3 regions of the Exiguobacterium sp. UBA6282 genome follow, and region 3 is predicted to be linked to each of the others. Evidence: riboswitches for the same ligand, from Rfam matches in the RefSeq annotation. Region 3 holds a riboswitch; each other region holds the start of a gene.

What was found. A riboswitch is a leader RNA that binds a small molecule or an ion and turns the genes downstream of it on or off. The one in region 3 is predicted to bind S-adenosylmethionine.
Region 1: another riboswitch for S-adenosylmethionine. It lies ahead of B2751_RS08820 (2,3-diketo-5-methylthiopentyl-1-phosphate enolase); the one in region 3 lies ahead of B2751_RS14780 (amino acid permease).
Region 2: another riboswitch for S-adenosylmethionine. It lies ahead of B2751_RS10555 (methionine ABC transporter ATP-binding protein); the one in region 3 lies ahead of B2751_RS14780 (amino acid permease).

What each region holds. Positions count from the first base shown of each region.
Region 1 covers NZ_DJUM01000028.1:20,930-29,234, reverse strand. Annotated here, with positions in the region: gene B2751_RS08845 (ABC transporter permease) at 1-174, opposite strand, end outside; gene B2751_RS08840 (sugar ABC transporter ATP-binding protein) at 171-1,679, opposite strand; gene B2751_RS08835 (sugar ABC transporter substrate-binding protein) at 1,676-2,755, opposite strand; gene mtnA (S-methyl-5-thioribose-1-phosphate isomerase) at 2,767-3,816, opposite strand; gene mtnK (S-methyl-5-thioribose kinase) at 3,813-4,979, opposite strand; SAM riboswitch class I at 5,057-5,160, opposite strand; SAM riboswitch class I at 5,366-5,467, shown strand; gene B2751_RS08820 (2,3-diketo-5-methylthiopentyl-1-phosphate enolase) at 5,538-6,728, shown strand; gene B2751_RS08815 (2-hydroxy-3-keto-5-methylthiopentenyl-1-phosphate phosphatase) at 6,725-7,384, shown strand; gene B2751_RS08810 (methylthioribulose 1-phosphate dehydratase) at 7,381-8,001, shown strand; gene B2751_RS08805 (1,2-dihydroxy-3-keto-5-methylthiopentene dioxygenase) at 8,018-8,305, shown strand, end outside.
Region 2 covers NZ_DJUM01000038.1:70,527-78,831, reverse strand. Annotated here, with positions in the region: gene B2751_RS10575 (SMP-30/gluconolactonase/LRE family protein) at 141-947, shown strand; gene B2751_RS10570 (MBL fold metallo-hydrolase) at 1,074-1,802, shown strand; gene B2751_RS10565 (alpha-glucosidase) at 1,865-3,475, opposite strand; gene B2751_RS10560 (aminotransferase class I/II-fold pyridoxal phosphate-dependent enzyme) at 3,624-4,811, shown strand; SAM riboswitch class I at 4,874-4,978, shown strand; gene B2751_RS10555 (methionine ABC transporter ATP-binding protein) at 5,063-6,076, shown strand; gene B2751_RS10550 (methionine ABC transporter permease) at 6,066-6,731, shown strand; gene B2751_RS10545 (MetQ/NlpA family ABC transporter substrate-binding protein) at 6,759-7,574, shown strand; gene B2751_RS10540 (GNAT family N-acetyltransferase) at 7,635-8,132, opposite strand; gene B2751_RS15330 (CAP domain-containing protein) at 8,221-8,305, opposite strand, start outside.
Region 3 covers NZ_DJUM01000055.1:38,885-47,189, forward strand. Annotated here, with positions in the region: gene B2751_RS14745 (M20 family metallopeptidase) at 1-692, shown strand, start outside; gene B2751_RS14750 (hypothetical protein) at 770-1,117, opposite strand; gene B2751_RS14755 (DUF1801 domain-containing protein) at 1,203-1,628, shown strand; gene B2751_RS14760 (MFS transporter) at 1,681-2,919, opposite strand; gene B2751_RS14765 (CBS domain-containing protein) at 2,946-3,401, opposite strand; gene B2751_RS14770 (MarR family winged helix-turn-helix transcriptional regulator) at 3,584-4,006, shown strand; gene mmuM (homocysteine S-methyltransferase) at 4,077-5,009, opposite strand; gene B2751_RS14780 (amino acid permease) at 4,984-6,387, opposite strand; SAM riboswitch class I at 6,465-6,566, opposite strand; gene B2751_RS14785 (polysaccharide pyruvyl transferase family protein) at 6,676-8,196, opposite strand.

The sequences.
Region 1 (8,305 bases), on a different contig from region 3:
GATACTTCGTAAAATATTGATCAAATTCGTCCCTTGTAGGAATGTTGGAGCCGTCGTCGCAAAAAACAGGACGAGGGCAAGGATCGCGAGGACGATCCCCCAGTCGTTCAAGAATCCAAGGACCGGACGTAAACCTTTCCCCCGATTCGTTTGTTTTGATACTACCTCATTCATCGTTGCCCTCCTCCTGTCGCATACCACAACAAGGTTTCTTCTGATGTATCCGCCGTCTTCGTTTCATGGACAATCCGTCCATCGAACATGACGTAGATTCGGTCCGTGACGGTCAAAAGTTCATCCCATTCACTCGTCGCGTAAAGGATCCCTTTTTGTTGTTGCGCGAGTTCGTCAATCAGACGATAGATATCTTGTTTAGCTCCGACATCGACACCTTTCGTCGGTTCATCTAAGACGAGGACAGAAACATCGGTCAGTAACCATTTTCCGATGGCGACTTTTTGTTGATTCCCACCGGATAGTTGACCTACTTCCTGTTTCACGTCTGCCACTTTGATGCCCAGCTCCTTGACCCATTTCGATGCCTGTTCGACTTCTTTACGACGATCCATCAGTCCCCAGCGGTTGACGAAATCATGAGCTGCCGCTGCTGTCAGGTTTTCTGCGACAGAATCGGCAACAAGAATTCCTTCTTTTCGCCGTTCTTCCGGAACGAGACCGATTCCCGCTTGAATCGCAGCTTGTGGATTGCAAAGGCGATGGGCTTTTCCACCTATACGAACCTCCCCTTCCTGAAACGGGCGATCACCGAATAATGCTTTGCATAATTCCGTTTTACCGGCACCGACAAGACCCGCGATACCAACGACTTCCCCTGCTTGAACCGTCAAGGAGATGTCGCGGACGTCCGCATTCGTGGCACTCTCGACCGTCAGTACGTTCGTCGCATTGATCCGTGACGTTTTCGCGACAGACGTAAGCTTACGCCCGAGCATCTGCTCAACGACAGCTTCCTTCGTGATGTCTGTCAAAAGATGTCGCGAGATGAGTTGACCGTCGCGCATGACCGAGATGGAGTCGCAAATGTCATACAATTCTTGTAGGCGGTGGGAAATGAAAATGATCCCAAGTCCCCGTTCCGCTAAACGACGCACGACTGAAAAGAGATGGCTTGTTTCCGCCTGACTGAGAGGTGCCGTCGGTTCATCCAAAATTAAAAAACGACGTTCCTGAACGAGGGCGCGTGCAATCAATACGAGTTGCTTTTCAGCAAGACGTAATTCTTCGACACGTGTCTTGACGGAAATATCCGCCTGTAATGTCGCTAACGCTTCTTTCGCACGCTGTATGTAACGGCGTTGGGATACCAAACCCGTCATTGTTCCGTCCGTCAACAGATCGAGACAGATATTCTCAGCAACCGTCAAATACGGGACAAGCGCCACATCAACCTCTTGTTGGACGAGATCGATCCCGATTCGTTTTGCATCACGCGGAGATTGAATTGACAGTTCTTTCCCGTCAAGACGGATGATTCCTTCATCCGCTGTTTCCGCTCCAGATAAGACTTTCATCAGCGTCGACTTACCGGCACCATTCGCACCGACAAGCGCATGAATTTCACCAGACTTCACCTCAAAGGAGACTTGCTTGAGTGCCTGGACTCCCGGAAACGCAAGTGAAATCCCGGTCATTTCCAGGTGATGATTGATAGACGTCATTGTTTTTTATGGACGTCACGCAACCGGTCCATCCACGGCTCATTGAATTTATCCGACGTACTCCAACCTTTGATGATCGTATCAAGATTATACATCGTTGTGTCCTGCTTCAATGCCTTCTGCTCAACGAGTTTCGCATCGAGATCAAAGCTATCTGGTGTCTTCTCTCCGGCGATTTTCTTAGCCAGTAGTCGCATGTCCGTTTGTCCAATCAGGAATGGATCCACCGCACTCGTCGAAACCCAGTTGCTGCCTTTCTCACGCATCAGGTTGATGTCCTGATTTGAGACATCGATCGAGATCAATGGGATTTCTTGACGTTTATTATCCTTGAGCGATTTGTAAGCGCCTTTTGCGACTTCGTCCCATGCTCCCCAAACGGCATCAACGCTTCCTTTCGGGTATTTCGCGAGAATGGCATTCATCTTTGTCGCGATATCCCCTTGGACATCTTGGAAGTTCGTCGGTCCAACCGTCTCAAGCGTTTTGATTTTGCCGTCTGCTTCGTACGTCTTATAGATTTCCTGACGACGATCGAGCGGGGCAAAACCTGGTCCGAACCAGAGTTTGATGACACGGACCGGCTTTTTGTCCGTCACCTTCGTCACTTCATCGAGTGATAGCTTCGCAAGTTGATGATCGTTTTGGAACGTTTCCGTCACGTCTTGTAGAGATGCCCCTTTTTTCTTCGTGACCGTATCGAACGTCACGACCTTCAGTCCTTTATCGACTGCTGGTTTGATCATGTCATAGGCATAGTCTTCCTTACCGTGCGAAATGATGAGCCCATCATACTCTTGCTGAATCGCCTGCGCGACCAGTTCCTTGAACTTGACATCGTTACCTTCCGAAATGAACGTGCTGACTTTAAAGCCGAGCGCTTCTCCTTCACTTCGTGCGCCATCAAGGAATTGCTTCGTATGGTCGTCCGATGCGAGGTTACGGATGACGGCGATCTTGACGTCCGATTGAACTCCTTTTGGTACATCCTTGACGACTTTCGTCGTCGCTTCTCCATTCGCACAAGCCGCTAGTAATAAGGCCGGTGCTAGGACGGCGTAAGCTAATTTTTTCATGAATTGTCTCCTTATCCGAGGGGTTGAAGCCCCGTTAATTTTTCAATCGTTTCTTCATTCGGTTGCGTGATAATACCAAGTTCGGTGATGATGCCCGTGATCAATGTGTGTGGTGTGACATCAAAAGCTGGGTTGAAGACAGCAACTCCTTCTGGTGCTGTCGCAACATCTTGGACAGTCGTCACTTCCTGCGGATCACGTTCTTCAATTTCGATCGCGTCTCCGGAAACAAGTGAGAAATCAAACGTCGAGAGCGGTGCTGCGACGTAAAACGGGATACCGAAAGCTTGAGCGAGTAATGCTAGTTGGAACGTTCCGATCTTATTCGCCGTATCTCCGTTGCGTGTAATCCGGTCCGCCCCGACGATGATTGCATCGATCTGTTTTTCTTTCAGCGTATGGGCGACCATGTTATCTGTAATTAGCGTGACATCGATGCCGGCACGTTGTAGCTCCCATGTCGTCAGTCGTGCTCCCTGCAGTAATGGTCGCGTCTCACTCGCAAAAACCGATAATTCAATGCCGCGTTCTTTTGCGATATAGAATGGCGCAAGTGCTGTTCCATAAGCAGCGGTCGCAATCGATCCAGCATTACAGATCGTTAGGATCCGGTCACCTGACTGGAACAATTCAAGTGCATGAATCCCGATTTGACGTGACGTCTGCGCATCCTGATCGTATAAGGCAATCGTCCGCTGCTCGAGCCGTTCGCGGATCTCTTCTACCGACGTCCCGTCTTGAATGATTGGATTCAATTGATCAAGGACATTTCGTAAGTTAACAGCCGTCGGTCGTGTCGCGAGTAACGTCGCTGATGTCTCAAGCAAAGTCTGCTTATAGATCGACAGTTCTGCTTCAAACCGGTACGCCTCTTGAACGAGTACGAATCCGCCAAATAAACTGATCGCAGGCGCCCCTCGGACGCGCAGTTGTTTAATCGCTTCGACCGCTTGTGCAAGATCGGTAATGACTTCATAGTGTTCTTCCTGCGGTAGACGTGTCTGATCGAGAATCGTCAAGACACGATCTTCATAACGAATACTTTGAACGAATGTACTCATCGGCTAAGTTCCTCCGTTACGTCGAAGTTTCGTAAATCATCAAATGTCCGGCATTCGGTCCGACGTTTGATTAACGCCGATCCTAAACGTAAAGCATGTTGTTTTCGTTCTAGTCGTTCCGTCATAGAACTAATCGTTTCTAAATCAGCGACTGGTGCGAGTCCGATCGTCCGACGAATCAGTTCGCAACCGGCAAAGCCAAGGGCATCCTGCAAGATCGTGCTCAGTACATCGTCGACGAGTCCCGATGTCCGGAATGGTTCGACGGCTTCGCGTTCCCATAAGGCGCGGAACGTCGAAGCGAACGTCAGCCAGAACGTATCGATGTCGCGAATCCGGGCATCACGAAGTGCTGAATAATCCGGGTATGCTGCAAAGAATAAGTGGGCGATGAACTGTCCGACATCAAATCCGAATGGACCATAAAAGGCGAATTCTGGATCGATGACTTTCGTTTCCGTTGCCGAAGCAAAGATGCTTCCTGTATGTAGATCGCCGTGTAGCAACGCATCTCCTTTCGTGATGAAAAGCGCTTCGAGTTTTGCGACTTCGCGTTTCAACTCATCGTCCGCCCATAGACGTGCCACCTCTTCTTCAAGCCCGGCTTCAATCTCGTTCGTCTCCGCGTCATGGAACGGATCCGTGAAGATTAATTTTTCCGTGATGTCGCACAAGTCCGGATTGTAGTACGTTCGGGCGACACGTTTTTTTTCAACCGGACCAAGCGCAAAGTCCGATGTATGGAATAAAGTCCGAGCGAGATAAGAACCAATATGTTCCGCAAGCAACGGATACTGTTCACCTGCGAGTAAACCGCTTCGAACGATTGTCAGATGTGAAAGATCTTCCATGACCGTATACGCCTCGTCGTGACTAGCATGAAAAACACGCGGTACGAACGGCACGGCATGCCGGGCGAATTCACGGAGTGCGGATTGCTCGATCCACGCCCGCTCGAGTGATAGTGGCCAGCTTTCACCGACGACTTTCGCGTACGGAAGTGCTTGTTTTAGAATCAATCGATGTTCACCTTCTCGAATTCGAAAGACAAGGTTGAGATTGCCGTCGCCAATCTCTTCTGCTTCGACGGCTCCGTCGCCGATCAGTCCTAGTGAGCGGACCCGTTCGATCGCGTCCTGTTCTGTAAATGCTTTGTATGTCATCTCAGTTCCCCCTGTGTGATACACGAAAAAGCGCCTCTTTTCGTCATCGAAAAGAGGCGCAGGAAAGTCACTGCGTCCTCTTATCTCTCAGACGAAACGTCTGTTGGATGTAGCACCGTGCCAAGTGGTCGGTTGCTGCGGCGTCATCGGGCCAATTCCCTCTGCCAACTCGCGATAAGAGTCGTATGTAGTTGTCGTGTGTGATATTGATTTGAATCTTACGCAATCCTCTTCCCTGCTGTCAAATCGAAATCAAGCAGAAACGGATATCGTTTTCGCTCCATATATAGAAAGAGTATTTTCAAAAAAATAAATTTTCTAAAAATAGTTTGACAAGTCGTGACTCTCATGTAAAAATTGCAATTAGATTTCACAATTTCATCCAATTCTTATCAAGAGCAGACGGAGGGACAAGCCCTACGATGTCGCAGCAACCGACCTTTTGGCACGGTGCTAATTCTTGCAGCTACTAAGCTGACAGATAAGAGTCCACGTTCGAATCATTCATGGTCTCTTGTCGCTGACAAGAGACCATTTTTTTATTGAAGGAGGAAAGACATGGCTTACATCACAGCTACTTATCAATTGACCGCCCGCGATCGACTGGAGCAACGCGCCGAACAACTCGCGCTTGGTCTGACGGTTGGTTCCTGGACGGAGCTGAATCATCTTGAGCAACAACAACTCGCCTCATTCAAAGGAGAAGTCGTACATACGGAAGAGCGCGACGGTAAAGGCTATATCACGATTCGTTACCCGGAACACAATGTATCGCGCGACTTTTCTGCGATCTTGACGACCGTCTTCGGGAAACTTTCACTCGACGGTGAAATCAAATTAACAGAACTGCTACTACCCGATACATTCACGTCGGATTTTCCAGGTGCGAAGTTCGGGATTGAAGGGGTTCGTTCCTTGATTGGTGTCGAAGATCGTCCACTGTTAATGAGCATCTTCAAAGGGGTCATCGGACGCGATTTATCGTTCCTTCGTGATCAACTCGAAGGACAACTTGCTGGTGGGATCGATCTCGTCAAGGACGATGAGATCCTATATGACAATCCGTTGACACCGACGATTGATCGGGCACGGATCGGACGTGAGGTTATCGATGCTCATTTCCACCGGACCGGTAAACGTGCGTTGTATGCGATCACACTTAGTGGTCCCGTCTTTACGCTCAAGGATCAAGCCAAACGATTGATTGACGCTGGAGCAACTGCTTTCTTGTTGAATACCTTCACATACGGACTCGACGTCTTACGTGAATTGGCAAGTGATCCGGAGATCAACGTTCCCATTTTCAATCATCCGGCTTACAGCGGTGCATTGATTGCTAGCCCGAACCACGGTGTTGCAGCGCCTGTCTTACTTGGCACATTACCGCGCGTTGCTGGTGCAGACTTAACACTATTCCCGTCACCTTACGGCAATGTCGCTCTTCCGAAGGACGTCGCCCGCGGCATCGCGGTCGAAGCGACTCGCCTCGGTCAGACGAAAGCGATTTTCCCTGTCCCTTCAGCCGGTATTCACCCAGGACTCGTTGCTCAACTCGTACGCGACTTCGGGATCGATTCCGTCATCAACGCTGGTGGTGGCGTACATGGTCATCCGCAAGGTGCTGCGGCTGGTGTTATCGCTTTTCGTCAAGCACTTGATGCGGCACTCGCAAATGAATCCCTATCGAATGCTGCGTCACGACATGAAGAATTACGAGTCGCGCTCGACGCTTGGGGGATCAAGTCATGACCTTACGAATTCTTTGTGACTTCGACGGTACCGTAACGATGCAGGATAACATCATTGCACTCATGGAGGTATTTGTGCCAGTGAATGACTTCGAACCGTTGAAACGTGGCGTGCTCGACCGGACGTTATCGATCCAAAGTGGTGTCGGGCAGATGTTCGCGCTTCTGCCGTCCGACGGTAAAGCGGACTATCTTGATTTCTTGATGGAGCGCGCCGTCATTCGCGAAGGATTTTCGGAGTTGCTTCAGTACAGTCGTCGTCAAGGAATCCATTTTTCGATTGTTAGCGGTGGAATGGACTTTTTCGTCGAACCGATCTTAGCACCGTTCCTCGAGCAAGAGCAGATTTACTGTAACATTGCCGATTTCAGTGGTCCATTCGTCCACATCGATTGGCCACACGCCTGCGATGCCCATTGCACGAATGGATGCGGCTGTTGTAAAACATCCGTTGCCCGTACATTATGCAAAGACGATGACGTCATCATCGTCATCGGTGACTCAGTGACGGACTTCGAACTCGCAAAACAAGCGGATCGTGTCTATGCCCGTGATTATCTGATCACGTTGTGTGAAGAAAATGATATCGCCTATACACCTTTTGAGACGTTCCACGATATCGTTCATGATTTAGCACGATCGGAGGTGACGATATGACATTCATGCGACGGTATGAAGAACTACGCGCCATCAAACAAGAACTTGCAGCGCGCGATTGGTTCCCTGGTACGAGTGGTAACCTCGCCATTCGGACGTCCGGTATTCCGATTGAATTTCTTGTGACGGCAAGTGGGAAAGATAAGCGGCAGACGACTCCTGACGACTTCGTTCATGTCGATGCGACCGGTCAATTGATCGGCGAGCAATCCGGGCGCCCTTCTGCTGAGACATTGCTCCATGTCGAAGTGTTCAACCGAACGAACGCCGGATGTTCCCTGCATGTCCATACGATTGCGAACAATGTGATTTCGGAGTTATATGGCGATCAGGGAAGTATCACCTTCTCCGGTCAAGAAATCATCAAGGCACTCGGTCACTGGGAAGAAGATGCGACGGTCACGGTGCCGATCATTCCGAATCACGCGGACATCCCGACACTCGCTGCTGCTTTTGCGCCATATGTCACAGCGGACAGCGGTGCCGTCCTGATTCGCAATCACGGAATCACGGTCTGGGCACCGACCGCCTTTGAAGCAAAGAAACACCTCGAAGCCTTCGAGTTTTTATTCAACTATACGTTGACGTTGCAATCATGCCGTCAATCTATCTATTAAAAGGAGGAATCATCTCATGGCAACAGTCTTATTCCAAGAAACAAACACACGGTATACGGATCAAACGGAAGTCGCTGACTTCCTCGCATCGCGCGGCGTTCTTTACGAACAATGGGACGTCTCAAAACTACCAGCACCTCTCGTCGAGAACTTCACACTGACGGATGCCGACAAACAAACGATTCTCGATACGTTCGCTCCAGAAATCAAAGACGTATCAGAACGTCGTGGATATCAGACAGCTGATATCATTTCACTTTCGGATACGACACCGAACCTTGACGAGTTGCTCGTCAACTTCCAG
Region 2 (8,305 bases), on a different contig from region 3:
TATTTTTTAAACGTTTCTTTTCCCAAAGTCGATGCGAGTGTACACCTTGACTTAGGTTTGATTGCGTATCAAAACAGGTATACTAAATTGTTATTACTTGGACAGCATGTAGAGCCGTCCGCTTAGGAGGAAGAGTACTCATGACCGTTTCCCTATTCATTGATATCACGTGTAAGACAGGTGAATCTCCTGTTTACGACGCAAAAACAAAACGCTTTTATTTCGTCGATATTCCGAATCAACTGCTCTTTTCATATGATCTTGTTACAGAAGCACTTAAACCATATACGTTGCCAAGCGCTATTACATCGATTGCCTTGACGGACGCTCCGGACTTATTGCGTGTCACATCAGCACATGGCTTTGGCACGTTCGATCTCAAGGAAGGTCATCTGTCTCTCGAACATCAATTGTCATTACCGGATTCTGATCGGATGAACGATGGTAAGCTCGATCCGACCGGACAATATGTCGCTGGTAGCATTAATGAAGAAGACGGTAAAACAGCTGGGCTGTTCCGTCTGCGTCATGACGGTTCCATCGATGTTTTACACGAAGACTTGACGAACTCCAATGGACTCGTCTGGTCAGAAGATGGCAAGACGCTCTATCATATCGATACACCAACAAAAAAAGTCTATGCCTTCGACTACGCTCCCGATGCCCCACTTTCGAATAAACGCGTCGCCGTTGATCTCGAAGAGGAAGAAGGATTCCCGGATGGTATGACGAAGGATGCTGAAGGTCATGCTTGGATCGCACATTACGCCGGATCATGTATCACACGTTGGAATCTTACGACGGGCGAAAAACTGGATCATGTCGACTTCCCTGTCTCGAATCCGACATGTCCGATTTTTTACGAAGATCGATTACTCGTCACGACAGCTGCCAACGGAGATGATGCACCACATGCCGGTGCTGTCTTCGCTGTGACATTTGAATAATTAGCATGGGAGGGATCATCTAGTAATAGATGGTGCCTCTTTTTACACATAATCCGTCTAGACGCCTATTCAAAAACAGACGATACTAAAGAAGAAGTCTATTTACTTTTTGAAGGAGTGAAGCCGATGCGTGTCACGATCATCGAACGTTTACACCAATTGCAGACGACCCCATCCTTTTTCCCGGTCAATTGCTACCTGTTTGAAGAAGCAGACAGTTTGACATTGATTGACGCCGGACTCGGAATCAACGCAAAGGCGCTTTATCACTATATTCGAAAGCAAGAAAAACCGCTCGGCGCGATTATCCTGACACACGCACATGCCGATCATGTCGGCTCGCTCGATTTCCTTGCGAATGCCTTTCCTCTCGCTCAAGTCTGCATCAGTTACCGTGATGCCGCATTGCTCAGTGGGGACGAGACGCTACGCGAAGGCGAAACGACTCCTTTAAAAGGCGGTATTCCGAAAAACATCAAAACACGTCCAGATCGTTTGCTCGAAAGTGGTCAACAAGTCGGTAGCCTCAGCGTCATCGCCTCGCCAGGTCATACACCTGGTTCGATTTCTCTTTGGCATGAAGGTAGTCGGATGCTAATCGCCGGAGATGCCTTTCAGACACAAGGGGGACTCGCTGTCTCCGGTGACGTCCGTTGGCAATTTCCGTTCCCAGCACTTGCGACATGGGATCCGGACGTTGCTCTTCGCTCCGCCGATCAATTAACGGAACTGTCTCCAGATATTCTTGCCGTCGGACATGGTCCCCTCATCCTTGGACCAAGTTACGAGATGCGCCAAGCCGTCGATCGATTCACGCAAGTCTTACAGACGAAAAAATCGTCACCTTTCAAATAACACACGAAAAAACATCCGCGACGCGTTCCTGACACGTCGCGGATGTTTTTTCGTCCAGCAGTTCAATTCTGTTCTGTAACAGTATATCGATATACACGTGCTTCATAAGGACGTAGTTCATCCGAGATATCTGGATAGTTCGACACAAGCAACTTATCTTGTGATAAAACGAAGGCAGTTTGCATCGGTTCGTCATGCACGTTGAGAACGATCCGCCACACTTCTCCCTCTAGTTCCCGCTCATAGATGTAGAGATACGGATCATGAAGAGCTAAGTCGCGATACGTACCATAGACCATGATTGGATGATCCTTTCGCATCTGAATCAATGCTCGGTAGAAGGCAAGTACGGATGATGGATCGGCTTCTGCTTGCGCGACGTTGATGTCCGTGTAATTCGGATTGACCGCTAACCACGGTTTCCCACTCGTAAAGCCTGCCGCGTACGTACCGTCCCACTGCATCGGCGTGCGGGAGTTATCGCGTGCGAGTAACTGCATTGACGAGAGTACGACCTCCGGATCCTCGCCGCCAGCGACGCGCTCTTCATATCGATTGCGAAAGGCGACGTCTTGATAGAGCGACGGATCCGAGAAGCGAATCCCCGTCATCCCAATCTCTTCTCCTTGATACACGTATGGAATGCCAGGTAATGTATGCAACATCAAACCGAGTAGTTTCGCACTCTCGACTCGGTATCGTTCACTGCCGAAGCGGGTCACTTGTCGCGTATGATCGTGGTTGTTGAGAAACTGTGAATTGACGCCTAACGGATACAAGACGTCATACCATCGTTTCTGAATTTCCTTGAAACGTAAAAGATCCATCGCCTCCATGTCGTCCGCGATTTCGAAGTGAAACAGCGTCCGAAGTTCTTCACGTTCTTCACTGACATATAACAGACCGTCTTCCGGACCAACGAACGGAATCTCACCGACCGTGAACAAGTCTTTCCCGGCAAGGACGTTCGCATGCATTTCCTGAAGGAAGTCGTGCACACCTGGTTGATTTCCGAGATACGATAGATCAAACGGATTGACGACATCCTCAAGCGAACGTTTTTTGATCAAGTTGATGACGTCCATCCGGAAACCGTCAATCCCTTGAGCGATCCACCAGTTCATCATGTCGTAGATCGCTTGCCGGACAGCCGGTTGTTCCCAGTTCAAATCGGGTTGTTCTTTCGCAAAAGAATGGAAATAATATTGTTCGCGCTCTTCACTCCACGTCCAAGGGCTCGGCGCAAAGTACGACCGCCAATTGTTCGGGGGCGTCTCTTTCGTTCCATCTTTCCAGATGTACCAATCATCCTTGTCGTGGATTCGGTCCCGCGACTGACGGAACCAGTCATGCTCGTCACTCGTATGATTGACGACCAAATCAAGAATTATCTTTAAGCCGCGTGCGTGAGCCGCTGTGATCAACTCTTGTAGATCGCCCATCGTCCCCGCCTTGTCCATGATCGTGTAATAATCGGCAATATCATAGCCATTATCGATGTCTGGAGAACGGTAACATGGATTTAACCAGACGATATCGACACCAAGCGATGCGATGTAATCTAGCTTGTCGATGACACCTCGCAAATCACCGATGCCGTCCCCATTCGAATCCTTAAAACTGCGCCAATAGACTTGATAGACGACCGCTTCTTTCCAGCTAGCTCGCTTCATCTCCTCACTCCTCTCCCTACTCTCTATTCCCGCTCCACATATCTGTACCTGTTTATTGGACGATTTTTTTGAATTTCAAAAAAGTTCTTTTCTTTTGACTGAATATTCGTTATCCTTGACGACAATACTACGAAGGAGGCACACATCCATGAAACATTTCGCTCCATCCATCGCCATCGATCGGCTTCCTGCTCCCGTTTTCGCTGAACTTGCGAACCGGATCGGTGCTGTGAAAGCTGCCGGACATGATGTCATTACCCTTGGTCAAGGAACACCCGATCAAACCACGCCCGTACATATTCTCGACGCCTTGAAACAGGCGATCGATGAGCCAACAAACCTTCAATATCCACCATTTCGTGGACATGATTTTCTAAAGCACGCCGTCGCGAGCTTTTATGCGAACGAATTCGGCGTCACGATCGATCCGGCAACCGAGGTCGCAATTCTTCTCGGTAGTAAAGCCGGAATCGTTGCCTTACCACAAACGATCGTCAATCCTGGAGAAGGTGTCATCGTCCCGGATCCGGGGTATCCGGATTACCTGTCTGGAGCAGCACTTGCTGGTGCTTACCCGATTACACTTCCATTGCTTGAGAAAAATAACTTCCTGCCGGATTACGATTTACTTGATACGACAGATGTCGAGCGCGCCCGGATGTTGTTCCTCAATTACCCGAGTAATCCGACAGGTGCGACAGCGACAGCAGAAGCCTTCGAACAGACAGTTGCCTTCGCGGATGCCCATGATATTTGTGTCGTCCATGATTTAGCCTACGGTGGCATCAGCTTTGATGGTCCCACACGAAGCTTCTTGCAGACGGAAGGGGCGAAAGATGTCGGAATCGAGTTGTTCTCACTCTCGAAACGCTTCAACATGTCTGGCTTCCGAATCGCTTTCGCGATCGGAAATCCGTCCGTCATCTCAAGCATCGAGACGTATCAGGAACATCTCTACGTCAGTGCCTTCACACCGATCCAACATGCAGCGACCGTTGCCCTGATGAGTGACCAAACATGTGTCCGTGAGTTAAGTAGCTTATACGAAACACGACGTAATGCCTTGTTCGCGAAACTCGATGCAATCGGTTGGAGCGGACCACGACCGGGCGGTTCCTTCTTCGTCTGGCTTCCGGTGCCTGAAGGATACACGTCCCAAAGCTTCACGGATCATCTGCTTGATGAAGCATACGTCGCCGTTACTCCTGGATCATTCTTCGGCGAATACGGCGAAGGCTACGTACGGATCAGCTTAATTGCTGACGTCGAACGTCTAGAAGAAGCCGTCGGGCGAATCGGAACGCTCAACCTGTTCCGGACACCTGTTGCGGAATAATTCTGAAAAAACATTTGACAGATGGGAATCATTTCCGTTAAAGTAAATCCCAACAGCATAACTACTTATCGAGAGCGACCGAGGGATTAGGCCCAACGACGTCCGGCAACCACCTATCAGGAACGGTGCCACATCCTACAGAATGGATTCATTCTGAGAGATAAGTTACGAAATCTTACACTTTCGTCGCTTTTTTCTGGTTGCTCTGCTACTAGGAAAAAGCGACTTTTTTTGTACAAGGAGATGAGCAGATGATTGAATTCAAACAGATTACGAAACGGTTCGTCCGAGACCGGACCCCGATTTTTGCATTACGAGATGTCGATTTGACGATTCAAAAAGGAGAAATCTTTGGGATCATCGGTGAATCCGGTGCCGGTAAGAGTACGTTGCTTCGTCTGATCAACGGTCTCGAGCATCCGACACAAGGAACGGTAAAGGTCGACGGTGTCTCGCTCGGCGGAATGTCAAAAGCAGATTTGCGTCAACTTCGCTTGCGGACAGGAATGATCTTTCAGCATTTCCAATTGATCCAGTCGCGTAATGTCGCAGATAACATTGCTTTCGCACTGAAAGCTGCTGGCGTCAAACGAGCAGATTTTCCGGAACGGATCCGTGAACTCGTCTCGCTCGTCGGACTCGAAGGATTCGAGACGAACTTCCCGAGTCAGTTGAGCGGCGGACAGAAACAGCGCGTTGGGATTGCCCGGGCACTCGCGAATGATCCAACCGTCTTGTTATGTGACGAAGCGACCTCTGCCCTTGATCCGGTCACGACGCTGCAGATTTTAGATTTGTTGAAAGGTTTGAATGAACGACTTGGATTGACGATCGTCCTCATCACGCATGAGATCGATGTCGTCAAACAGATTTGCCATCGTGTCGCGGTCATGTCTCAAGGGGAAGTCGTCGAAGTCGCCTCTACATACGATTTGTTCAGTCAAGCCAAACATCCGGTGACACAACATTACGTCGACACGGCACTCCAGATCGAACTACCGGAACGCATTTTGCAAGCGACACCGGGAAAAATCATCCGCCTGCAGTTCACGGGCGAGAAGACCGGTGAAAGTACGTTGTCGGAAGCCATCCGTCGATACGATATCTCGGTCAGCATCCTGCACGGAAAAGTCGATTACATCCAAGACGTCGCTTTTGGTGTCCTAATCGTCAGCTTGACGGGATCCTCCGATCAAATCGCACCTGCCCTCGACTGGCTTGCGGCGGAACTTCATACACTCGAGGTGATTCAGGATGTGGCTTGATCGTATACAAACGATGTTACCCGAGTTGTTGAAGGCACTTGGTGAGACGGCGTGGATGGTTGGCATTTCGCTTGCCTTCGCATTGGTCGTCGGGATTCCACTCGGGATTCTCCTGTTCGTCACCGACCGCGGTTTATTCTTTCAAAACATTGCCGTCCGACGTGTCCTTGACTTCGTCGTCAACATCGTCCGCTCCTTGCCGTTCATCATCTTGCTTGTTGCCCTCATTCCATTAACGAAATTCTTGCTTGATAATACGATTGGTCCGACAGCAGCATCCGTCAGCCTCAGTGTCGCAGCGATTCCGTTTCTCGCACGACTCGTCGAAACATCACTGCGTGAGATTCCACCTGGTTTGATCGAAGCAGCGGAAGCGTGCGGAGCGAAACCGTTACGGATCATCGTCAGTATCCTTTTACCAGAAGCACTCCCTGGCATCATTCAGGGCATCACGCTAACGACGATCAGTTTGATCGGCTTCTCGGCGATGGCTGGGATCGTCGGCGGTGGAGGTGTCGGTGACCTTGCAATCCGCTTCGGCTATTATCGCTATGATAATCTCATCATGATCGTGACGATCGTCGTCCTCATCGTCATCGTCCAAAGCATTCAAGCACTTGGCAATCAACTGGCGCGAAAAACAGACAAGCGCTAATCATACATATAAAGGGAGAGTTGAATCATGAAAAAACGATATGCCTTTTTAGCTACAGCCTTACTCGGTGCAGGAATCCTCGCAGGATGCGGAGACAGCAGTGCTGATGAAAAAGACAAGACGATCAAAATTGGGGCGACAAGCGGTCCTTATAGTGACATGGTCAAACAAGCGATTCAACCGCAACTCGAAAAGAAAGGCTATAAAGTCGAAATCGTCGAGTTCAGCGATTATATCCAACCGAACATCGCACTCGGTAGCGGCAATATCGATGCTAACTTGTTCCAACACTCGATTTACCTGAAGACGTTCTCTAAAGAAAAGAACCTCGACCTTAAAGGACTCATCACTGTCCCGACGGCACCGATGGGACTATATAGTAAAACGGCGAAGACACTTGACGACGTCAAGACGGGCGCTGAAGTCGCGACACCGAACGATCCAACGAACCAGGCACGCGCGCTGAACCTCTTGGCAGAACAAGGCTGGATCGAACTGAAGCCAGATGTCGATCCACTGACCGTCTCAGAGAAAGATATCGTCAAAAATCCGAAGAAACTCGTCATCAAGCCGCTTGAAGCAGCGCAACTGCCACGTGCCATCGAAAGCGTTGATGTCTCAGCAGTTCCAGGGAACTTCGCGCTTGCTGCGAAATTCGATTTACTCGATGCGCTAGCACTTGAGACGATGGACGAGCAATACCGGAACCTCATTGCTGTCCAAACGAAAGATGCAGACTCACAAGTCGCAAAAGACCTGAAGACAGCTGTCGAATCCGATGCCTTCAACACAGTCATCGAAAAATCATTCAAAGGTTTCAGCAAACCAAATTGGGCAAACTGATTTTAAAAACGACCGGAATTCAAAAGAGATCATCTCTCATTGAATTTCGGTCGTTTTGTGTTAGAACCGATACCACATGAGTTCTTCATCATGATAGGTACCATCGATTTTCAACGCCCGCGGTTCAATCGCGTACGATTCGAAGCCAAGCGACCGATACAAGGCTTTAGCGGCTTCATTCGTCCGAACGACCGAGAGATGAACCTGCTCGATCCAAGGACGCTCCTCTAATGCCCGTAATGCCTCTTGTACCAATTGCCGTCCGACCTGCTGTTTTCTGATGCTTGGAGTGACGTACATCGCAAATAAATTGGCTCGATGTCGCATCTTGTCCAGCTCGGAGCAGACAACGGTGACGACCCCAACGAGTTGCGCTTCATGAAACGCACCGAACGTCGCTGCCTGTTCGCTCTGAAATCGCGTAGCATACTGGTCGACTGGTCGATCTTTTTCCGCTTCATAATCGGAGCCGAACGCTTCCGGGTGATTCTGCAATGCTTCTAATCGCAATGCTTTATAGAGTACTGCATCTTCTGGATTCAATCGACGGATTTCCAATCTCCCCACCTCCTGCCTTTAGTATAAAACAAACAATCTCATGAAAAAGAAAACGACATCGTGAAATGTCATCCTCTTTTTTACATACTTAAGGTGTTCGGAAATTAATCGTGAAGTACGGTGCGTTGTCTCGGAATGCCACACCGACATCGGCTTGCTTGTACTCTTTTTTC
Region 3 (8,305 bases):
TACTGATTACAGAACCAACAAGTGGAATGATCGGTTATGCACAAAAAGGTGTCGTTGGGATCGAAGTGACATGTCGTGGGAAAAGTGCACACAGCTCTGCCCCTCAACTCGGACGTAATGCGATCGATGACGTCTATCGCGTCATCCAGGAAGTGAAGTCGGAACGCTTCTCGATTACAGCGAATCATCATCCGGCGCTTGGTCCAGTCGTTGCGTCGATCACCTCGATTTCAGGAGGCGAAGGACCGAACGTCGTTCCGAGTCAGGCTTCCTTTTATATGGATATCCGGACGATTCCCGGGTTCGGTCGAGCGGACGTTCTTGCTGCCTTTACAGCTATCGAGCGTCGTCTTGTAGCAGAAGATTCCGAGTTTGATATGAACGTGACCGTCATCAAGGATATTCCTTCTTGTGAAACCGATGAACAGGCGCCTTTCTTGCAACAGGTCGCGGATACGATGGAGCAGGTTAGCGGCGTGACACCACGAAAAATCGCTATTCCAGGTGGAACGGATGGTGCGATGTTCAGCCAAGCGAAAAAGTCATTTCCAATCGCAATCGCTTCATTCCATGATTTCCGTCTCGCACACCAAGTGGATGAATCGATTCCGTTATCCGAATATGAACAAACGATTGCGTTTTGCTTCAACTTGATCAACACACCATTACATCAATCGCTCCCATCACATTAAAAAAAGAAGGAACGACATTCGATATTGTAACCGAATGTCGTCCCTTCTTTTTGTGTTAGCGCCTTTCATCAGCTGATTCAGTAGACGCCAAGTTGTGCTAACGCCTCACTTAAATAACTTTGATCACTGCGAAACTGGTGACTCGTTTGTCCGTCAGACCAACTGATGAAGACACGACCAAGTCGGTCATAGCGTAAGCGGAGTCGAATTACTCCCTGCTCGAATACGACTTCACCGTGTAACGACTCATGGACGTGAGCAAAGTTACGGATGAACGCATCATATTGATTGAATGTAACTGAAAACTGGTGTTCACTATTCCGCCCTACCATCTGAATCGTTAGTTCTTCTTGCGTTGGATATACGTATAAGATGTCCCATGATACACTGCTTTCTTCTCCTCGAAACACGATACGATGCTTCATTCGATTTCCACCTCTGAGCCACAGGATATTTACTAGCACTTCTCGAAAGTAACCCATATCTTCTTCATCCGAAAGGAGTCTGCTTATGCCTGATACGCCAAAGACAGGTCCTACCGAACAGTCCGTTGATGCCTTTCTGGCACAAGTCGAACCGCCGCAACGTCAAGCAGATGGTATCACACTACGTCAGTTCTTCGAAGATGTCACGGGATATGAAGCCGTCCTTTGGGGTTCATCCTTGATTGGTTTTGGTTCCTACCATTACCGTTACGCCTCCGGCCGCGAGGGCGACAGCTTTTATGTCGGCTTTTCTCCGCGGAAGACGAACCTCGTCCTTTATCTCGCACTTGGTGAAGACGCAGTCTCAGAACGACTGCTTGCCAGTCTCGGTACGTATCGACGCGGTAAGTCCTGCATCTACGTCAAACGACTGACTGACATCGACTTAGGCATACTTCGGGAAATGATCGAGCACTCGATCCGCACGTTAAAAACCATGTACCCCTCTTGATTTCAATCAAAAACAGCCGAAGCGAATGCGCTTCGGCTGTCTTGTTATCGAATTAATGTCCGCCTTCCGTCCGGTCGATATGGCGAATGTGTTTGAGATTGACCCCGATGATGATGACGGATAAGAGGACGAAGCCACTTCCGACATAAAACGGTAGATTTGCGTTGAAGATTTCAGCCAATTTACCGGCCATGAATGGCGCGATGGCTGCCCCGAGAAAACGTAGGAAACTGTATGCCGCAGATGCTGTCGAACGTTCGACAGGTGCTGCATCCATGACAGCTGTCGTGATGAGCGTGTTGTTATTCCCAAGCACAGCTCCCGCCAAGATGACACAGACGATGACGACGGCTGGAGTTTCCGTGAAGATTCCCATTAAAAGAAGCAAGATCGCGAATGTGATCAACATCATGATCATCGCTTTGATCGTTCCGAACCATTGTTTCAGTTTCGGAGCCGTTAAGACTGATGTGATCGCAAGCAACATCCCCCAACCGAGGAAGACGAATCCGAGTCCTTTCGCTGGTAGTTTCATGACGAATGGTGCATAGGCCATGATCGTAAAGAAACCAACGTTATAAAGCGCCGCAACGATCCCGAGTGTCAAGAGCGAACGATGCTTCATCGCTTGGAACGGTGCTTTTAATGATAACTTTTGTTTTGGTGCAGCAGATGCTGCTGGTTTTGGCATCAAGAAGAGCAAGACGAGAAACGCGATGACCATGATTGTCGCAACACCCATGAATGGGGCGCGCCATGTGATCGAACCGAGTGTTCCGCCTAATAGCGGTCCAATCGAAATCCCAAGACCAACGGCTGCTTCATACAAAATGATGGCTTTTGCTGTTCCGCCTGACGACAGCGAAACGATCGCAGCCAGTGCGGTTGCGACGAACAAAGCGTTCCCAAGTCCCCATCCACCGCGTAACGCGACGAGCGTCCAAATGCTGTCTGCTTGTGAAGCAAAACCAGCAACAGTTGCGATGACGGCGATCCCGAGCATTAATGTTCCTTTTTGACCAATCCGTGATGAGATCGCGCCTGTAATTAACATCGCGAATGCCATGACGGCGTTATAACTTGTAAATAAGAGCGTTACTTCACTTTTGGACGCTTCTAAATTCTCGGCAATCGTCGGTAACACGGGATTGACGAGTCCCATTCCCATGAATGCTGTAATACTGGCGAAAAAGACTGCCCAAACAGCAACCGGTTGATGGAATAATCCATGTTTGCTTTCCGCTAATACCGTTTCCGGCTCAAGCGTCGTTGTTTTTTCAGCAAGTGCCATAGTGTCCCTTCTTTCTATTGAATGTATTATATGAACTGTTTAAACGAATGGCGGATGACGTCGCCTCGACTAATGATCCCAACAAGACGTCCTGCCTTAAGGATTGGAAGCTTTTTGATCCGTTTTGAACCGAGCGTTGCTGCAATCTCTTCCATTTCTGTGTCAGCGTCCGCTGTTACAACCTTCCGGCGTGCAAGTTCCATGACAGGTCGATTCAAGATATGACGAATTCGATCTTCATAATCTTCTTCGTCTCCTTTGATGACATCTACATATAAGAATGTATCGACGATGATGTCCTTGTGTTTTCCGATCGCTCGCATGATATCTCCGTCACTGATATAACCGACGACCTCTTGCTCGGCATTGATGACGGGTACGCCGCTAATACCAGATTGAATGAATCGTTCGATGACCGTACGAATCAGATCTGTATCGTTTACCGTAATGACCTCTTGTTTCATCGACTCATAAGCTTTCATCTGAATTCTCCTTTGTCGTTCGTTTCTCATCTACGAAAGTTGTATGATACAATTAAAAGAACAAAAATGATTGTATAATACAACTACAACTCTGTCAAGTCTCCTGCTTTTCGCATTGACAGCTTATCCACATTGGGTAATCATGAGGGACAGAGAGACTTTTTTGAAAGGGGAGATACCCGATGTCTCAACAATCACTCGAAACCATTGAACTCGAGTTAGCGATCCTGATCCGGCGTTTAACGACGGCGACGGCAGACAATCGTAATTTGGACCGTGCTTCTTATCTCTTACTGCGACAATTAGCGGATTCCGGCAACGTCGGTGTTAAAACACTTGCCCGTGAACTTCAGCTCGATGTCTCGACCGTCAGTCGCCAAGCAGCGGCACTCGATCAGAAGCAACTCGTTGAAAAAGTAAAAGATCCGACAGATGGGCGAGCCTTCTTCTATCATATTACAGATAAAGGACAACAAGAACTCACCATCTACCGAACCGCACGTCTCGCGAGCATCGAACGTCTACTGACAGACTGGCCAGCGGATGATGCAGAAGATTTCGGACGCCTATTGCAACAATTCAATCGCGCCTTGCGCGAACGGTAATGGAATCACACCATTAAAAAAACGGACGCGAAATCGATTGATTTCGTGTCCGTTTTTTCGTCATCATTCATCACGTATGAGAAACCTGGCAAACCGAACGAATTTGCGCGATATGTTCCGGTGAAGTTCTACAACAACCGCCAATCAATCGTGCTCCAGCTTCATACCATGTCTTTGCGATGGCTTGGAACGACGTGCACTGATTCGTACCCGACCACGTCTTTGCGACCGGATCATAGACTTCACCGGAGTTCGGATAGACGATGATTGGAACACTCGTCAACGTCTTAACGTGACGGATGAAGTCGGTCGCGTAGGATGCTGGAAAACAATTTGCACCGATTGCTGCAAGTTGCGGATGCTGTCCGATTGTCTCGATGCATATCGCAAGCGGTGTTCCCTCACTGATGTGCGTCGCATCTTGAAGCGAGAACGTCAGCCAAGCAGATACTTCCGGGAACGCTTCGAGAATCCCGAACAACACGACAGCTTCCTCAAGCGACGGAATCGTCTCGAATGCCAGCAGATCAGCCCCCGCTTCAATCAATGCTTCGATGCGCGGTCTGTGGAAGGCTTCTAGCACATCTGCTGACACACCATAATGACCGCGATACTCAGAACCATCTGCTAAGTAGGCACCATAAGGACCAACTGATCCCGCGATCAATGCGGCACTCTTTCCGCTACGCGTCCGTGCATCTTGCGCTAAGGTAACCGTTTGTCGAATTAACGCTTGTGCTTCCTCGGTCGTGATGTGACGTTGCTTGAATCCTTCGATACTTGCTTGATAGCTTGAGGTGATCGCAACATCGGCGCCCACTTCAAAGTAATCGTGATGGACACGCTCAATCTGTTCCGGTGCTTCGATTAAGAGGCGTGCTGACCAGAGTGGATCGTTCAGGTCGAATCCCTTTTGTTCGAGTTCAGTCGCAAGCGCACCATCTAAAATTAGGAAAGGAACTTCCTGTAATCGTTGATCAACTGGATTTTTGATTCGGGACATCTTCAACACTCCGTTTCTGAGAAGAATTCGTGAACGCATGAACGACATAACAGATCACGATGAATGGGATACCGCAATACAAGGCGACTCGTTGCGTCGGATCAAATCCGATACCAATCAGGGAAATCAAACAGACGACGAAAGCGGCGATCGGTACCAATGGAAAGAGTGGTGTACGATAGACCAATTCGTCGACCGTATGCCCTTCGCGGAGGAATTGTTTCCGGAAGCGATACTGCGCAACGCTGATACTCATCCAGACGACGACGACAGCAAGGCCGGAAATCGAGACGAGCGCAATATAGACACTTCCTGCTGCATAGATGCTAGACAGCAAAGCAAGTCCTCCGCCAAGCATGCTGAACAATACAGCTCGTAGTGGAACCCCACTTGGTGTCACCTGGGCGAAGAAACGCGGAATCATGCGTTCGTTCGCAAGCGACCAAAGCATCCGGGAGGCAGCGTAAAGCCCAGAGTTCGCTGCCGACAAGATCGCTGTCAGAATGACGAAGTTCATCACGTCTGCCGCATACGGAATTCCGATTCGTTCGAACACGGCAACGAACGGACTTTCGAGCACGCCCTTCCCTTCCGTTGGCAATAAGACGGCTAATACGATGATCGTACCGACGAAAAAGAGAACGAGTCGCAAAATCGTTGTTCGGATCGCAAGCGGAATCGTCCGCTTCGGATCGACCGCTTCACCCGCTGCGACGCCGATCAATTCCGTTCCTGAGTAAGCAAAGTTCACAGCAAGCATCGTCATGAAGATCGCAAATGCCCCATTTGGAAACAATCCTCCTTCCGTTAAGGAAGAAAAGAATGGTGCTGGGCTACCATCTTGTAATGGGATGAAGCCAACGATGGCTCCCGCACCAAGTAAAATGAACGCAATGATCGTTACGACCTTAATGGCGGAGAACCAAAACTCGACTTCAGCAAATACGCGGACCTTCAAGACGTTGATACCAAGGATCATCGCAGCGAATAATGCACTGAACACCCAGACTGGAATCGACGGGAACCAACGTTGCATTAAAATGCCTGCTGCCGTGAATTCTGAACCAAGGGCGACCGTCCACGTCAGCCAGTAGAGCCAGGCCACCGTATAACCGGTACCGGGTCCGATATACTTCGTTGCGTACTTATGGAATGATCCGGTTTCCGGCATGTGTACAGCGAGTTCGCCAAGACTTAGCATGACTAAGTAGACGACGACGGCTCCGATCAAATACGACAAAATCGTTCCGACACGTCCCGCTTGTTCCAACGTATAACCTGTACTTAAAAATAATCCTGTTCCAATGACGCCTCCTAACGACAGCATGATCAGATGACGTGATTCCATCTTGCGTCGAAACGCTCCGCTCGTTTTCATGAATCCATTTCCTCCTCGTTCCACCTATTTCAAACAAAAAACGCATCCTCACGGATGCGTCGGTCGACAATTCGGAAATCTTATCGATCGGGTGCAACACCCGCAGGAATTAGCACAGTATCTTTCGACCTGTTGCTGAGGTTTCATAGGGCCAGTCCCTCCACCTCTCTGGATAAGTATGTAATTGTTCCTAACCCTATCAAGCCTTTTCCGAATTGTCAACACAATTCAGAATACTCCTACCAAAAAAACATTCCGTATCGTAATGACCCGGAATGTTAGAACACTTTATTTTTTTGCGAATAGATCCGCTGTCTTTAAGGCTGCCCGAACCGCTTTTCGGTTCAATGTCCCTTGCTGGTGCTTCATTTTCTTCGTTTGGGCAGCCAGTTGCGCTTTGAGCGCCGCAATTTCCTGATCTTTTTGAGTCGTCGTTGTTTGTTTCTGCAATGCTTTGATTTTCTTATCTTTTTCGGCCAATTGCGCTTTTGCCTGTTTTTGCGCATCCGCGATTTTTTTATCTTTTTCGGCTAATTTCTCTTTTGCCTTTATTTGTGTATCTGCGATTTTTTTCTCTTGTTCTGGGAAGAACCGTTCGAAACGGGCGACTGCTTCTTCGAGACTCACGCCAGAAATCGGTTGAACCGGTGGAAGTAGTTCCGCTTGCGCCATTTGACGGTCAAACGGCACATTCTCAGGATAATTCGTCTCTTGGTAAATGTGTTCAAGATCATTCACGTTCAAGAAATCAACGAAGTTGTCGAAGTTACGTGCTTGAACACGTGCCGGACTTTGGAAATCAGCATTGGCTACGACGTCGGATAATTGTGTATCCGCTTTGATGTCGTTCGCCCAAATATGCGTCAACTGATGATAATCCGTTAGTTCGCGCATTCGTGCATCCTTTGGAATGAGGATACTCGGCGTACCCGCAAGCGTTGCTGTGATATTTCCATGCAAGCGCGCACCAAAACTGAGGTCTGCCTGCCCGATGAAATCGAACCATGTTTGTGCGTTCAAGAAGAAACGAACACGATCGTTCATGTAAGCAGGATCCGACATCTTCACCGGATAGTTCGTCACGGACAAATCTGCGATCGGATGCGTTCCTGTATACGTCAATTTCAGTTCCTTCATCCATTGGGGAATGAAGTAATGATTCGGATACTCTTCCATTCCGCGCGTAATGAAATCAAGAACATTTTGTGGTGCTAAACGTGACGAGTTGACCGTAATCATCGACTCGGGCGTAATGTTCGTTTCACGAATATGTAAGTCGCGACCAAACGCGTACATCGAAGGACATCCGATGACACGATGATCAATGCCTTCGCGAAAACCAAGACGCGTCAAGTATTTCGACGTGATTTCCCCACGAAGACCAAGCATGCTTGAGCGCTCAAGTACAGCGCTGACGAATGCTTTGACATCTTCATCGAACGGGAATCCGCCGTCTAGATCTGGTTCAAACGGTGCACGTAAGCCTACACCGATGACGACGACTGGAATTTTTAATTTCTTGATAAGGCGGGTGTACTTCCGCAACGTCGGTACGAATTCTTTTCGGAATGCATCCGCTAACGGAATGACATAAAGATCAAAGTTGGCATTGATTTCGTCCGCCCGTTCTTCATCGTAATAGTAATAGTCCGGTGTAATCGTCGTACCTTCTGTCATCAACGTCCGAAAGATACTGTATTGATAAATGAGATTTCCAACGTTTCCTCCAATGGAATTATGTTTCATCAAATAAGGAGCATCGAACTGTTCGAATGGTGTCATACCTGCACGAATAATAATACGTTTCATAATGGATAAACTTCCCCTCTCGTCTGCTTCATTCGTCCTTGCAAGAAAAAATGCGGAAAAATATATTATCACTTTTTTTCAATCTCATTAACAATAGATGAACTTTATT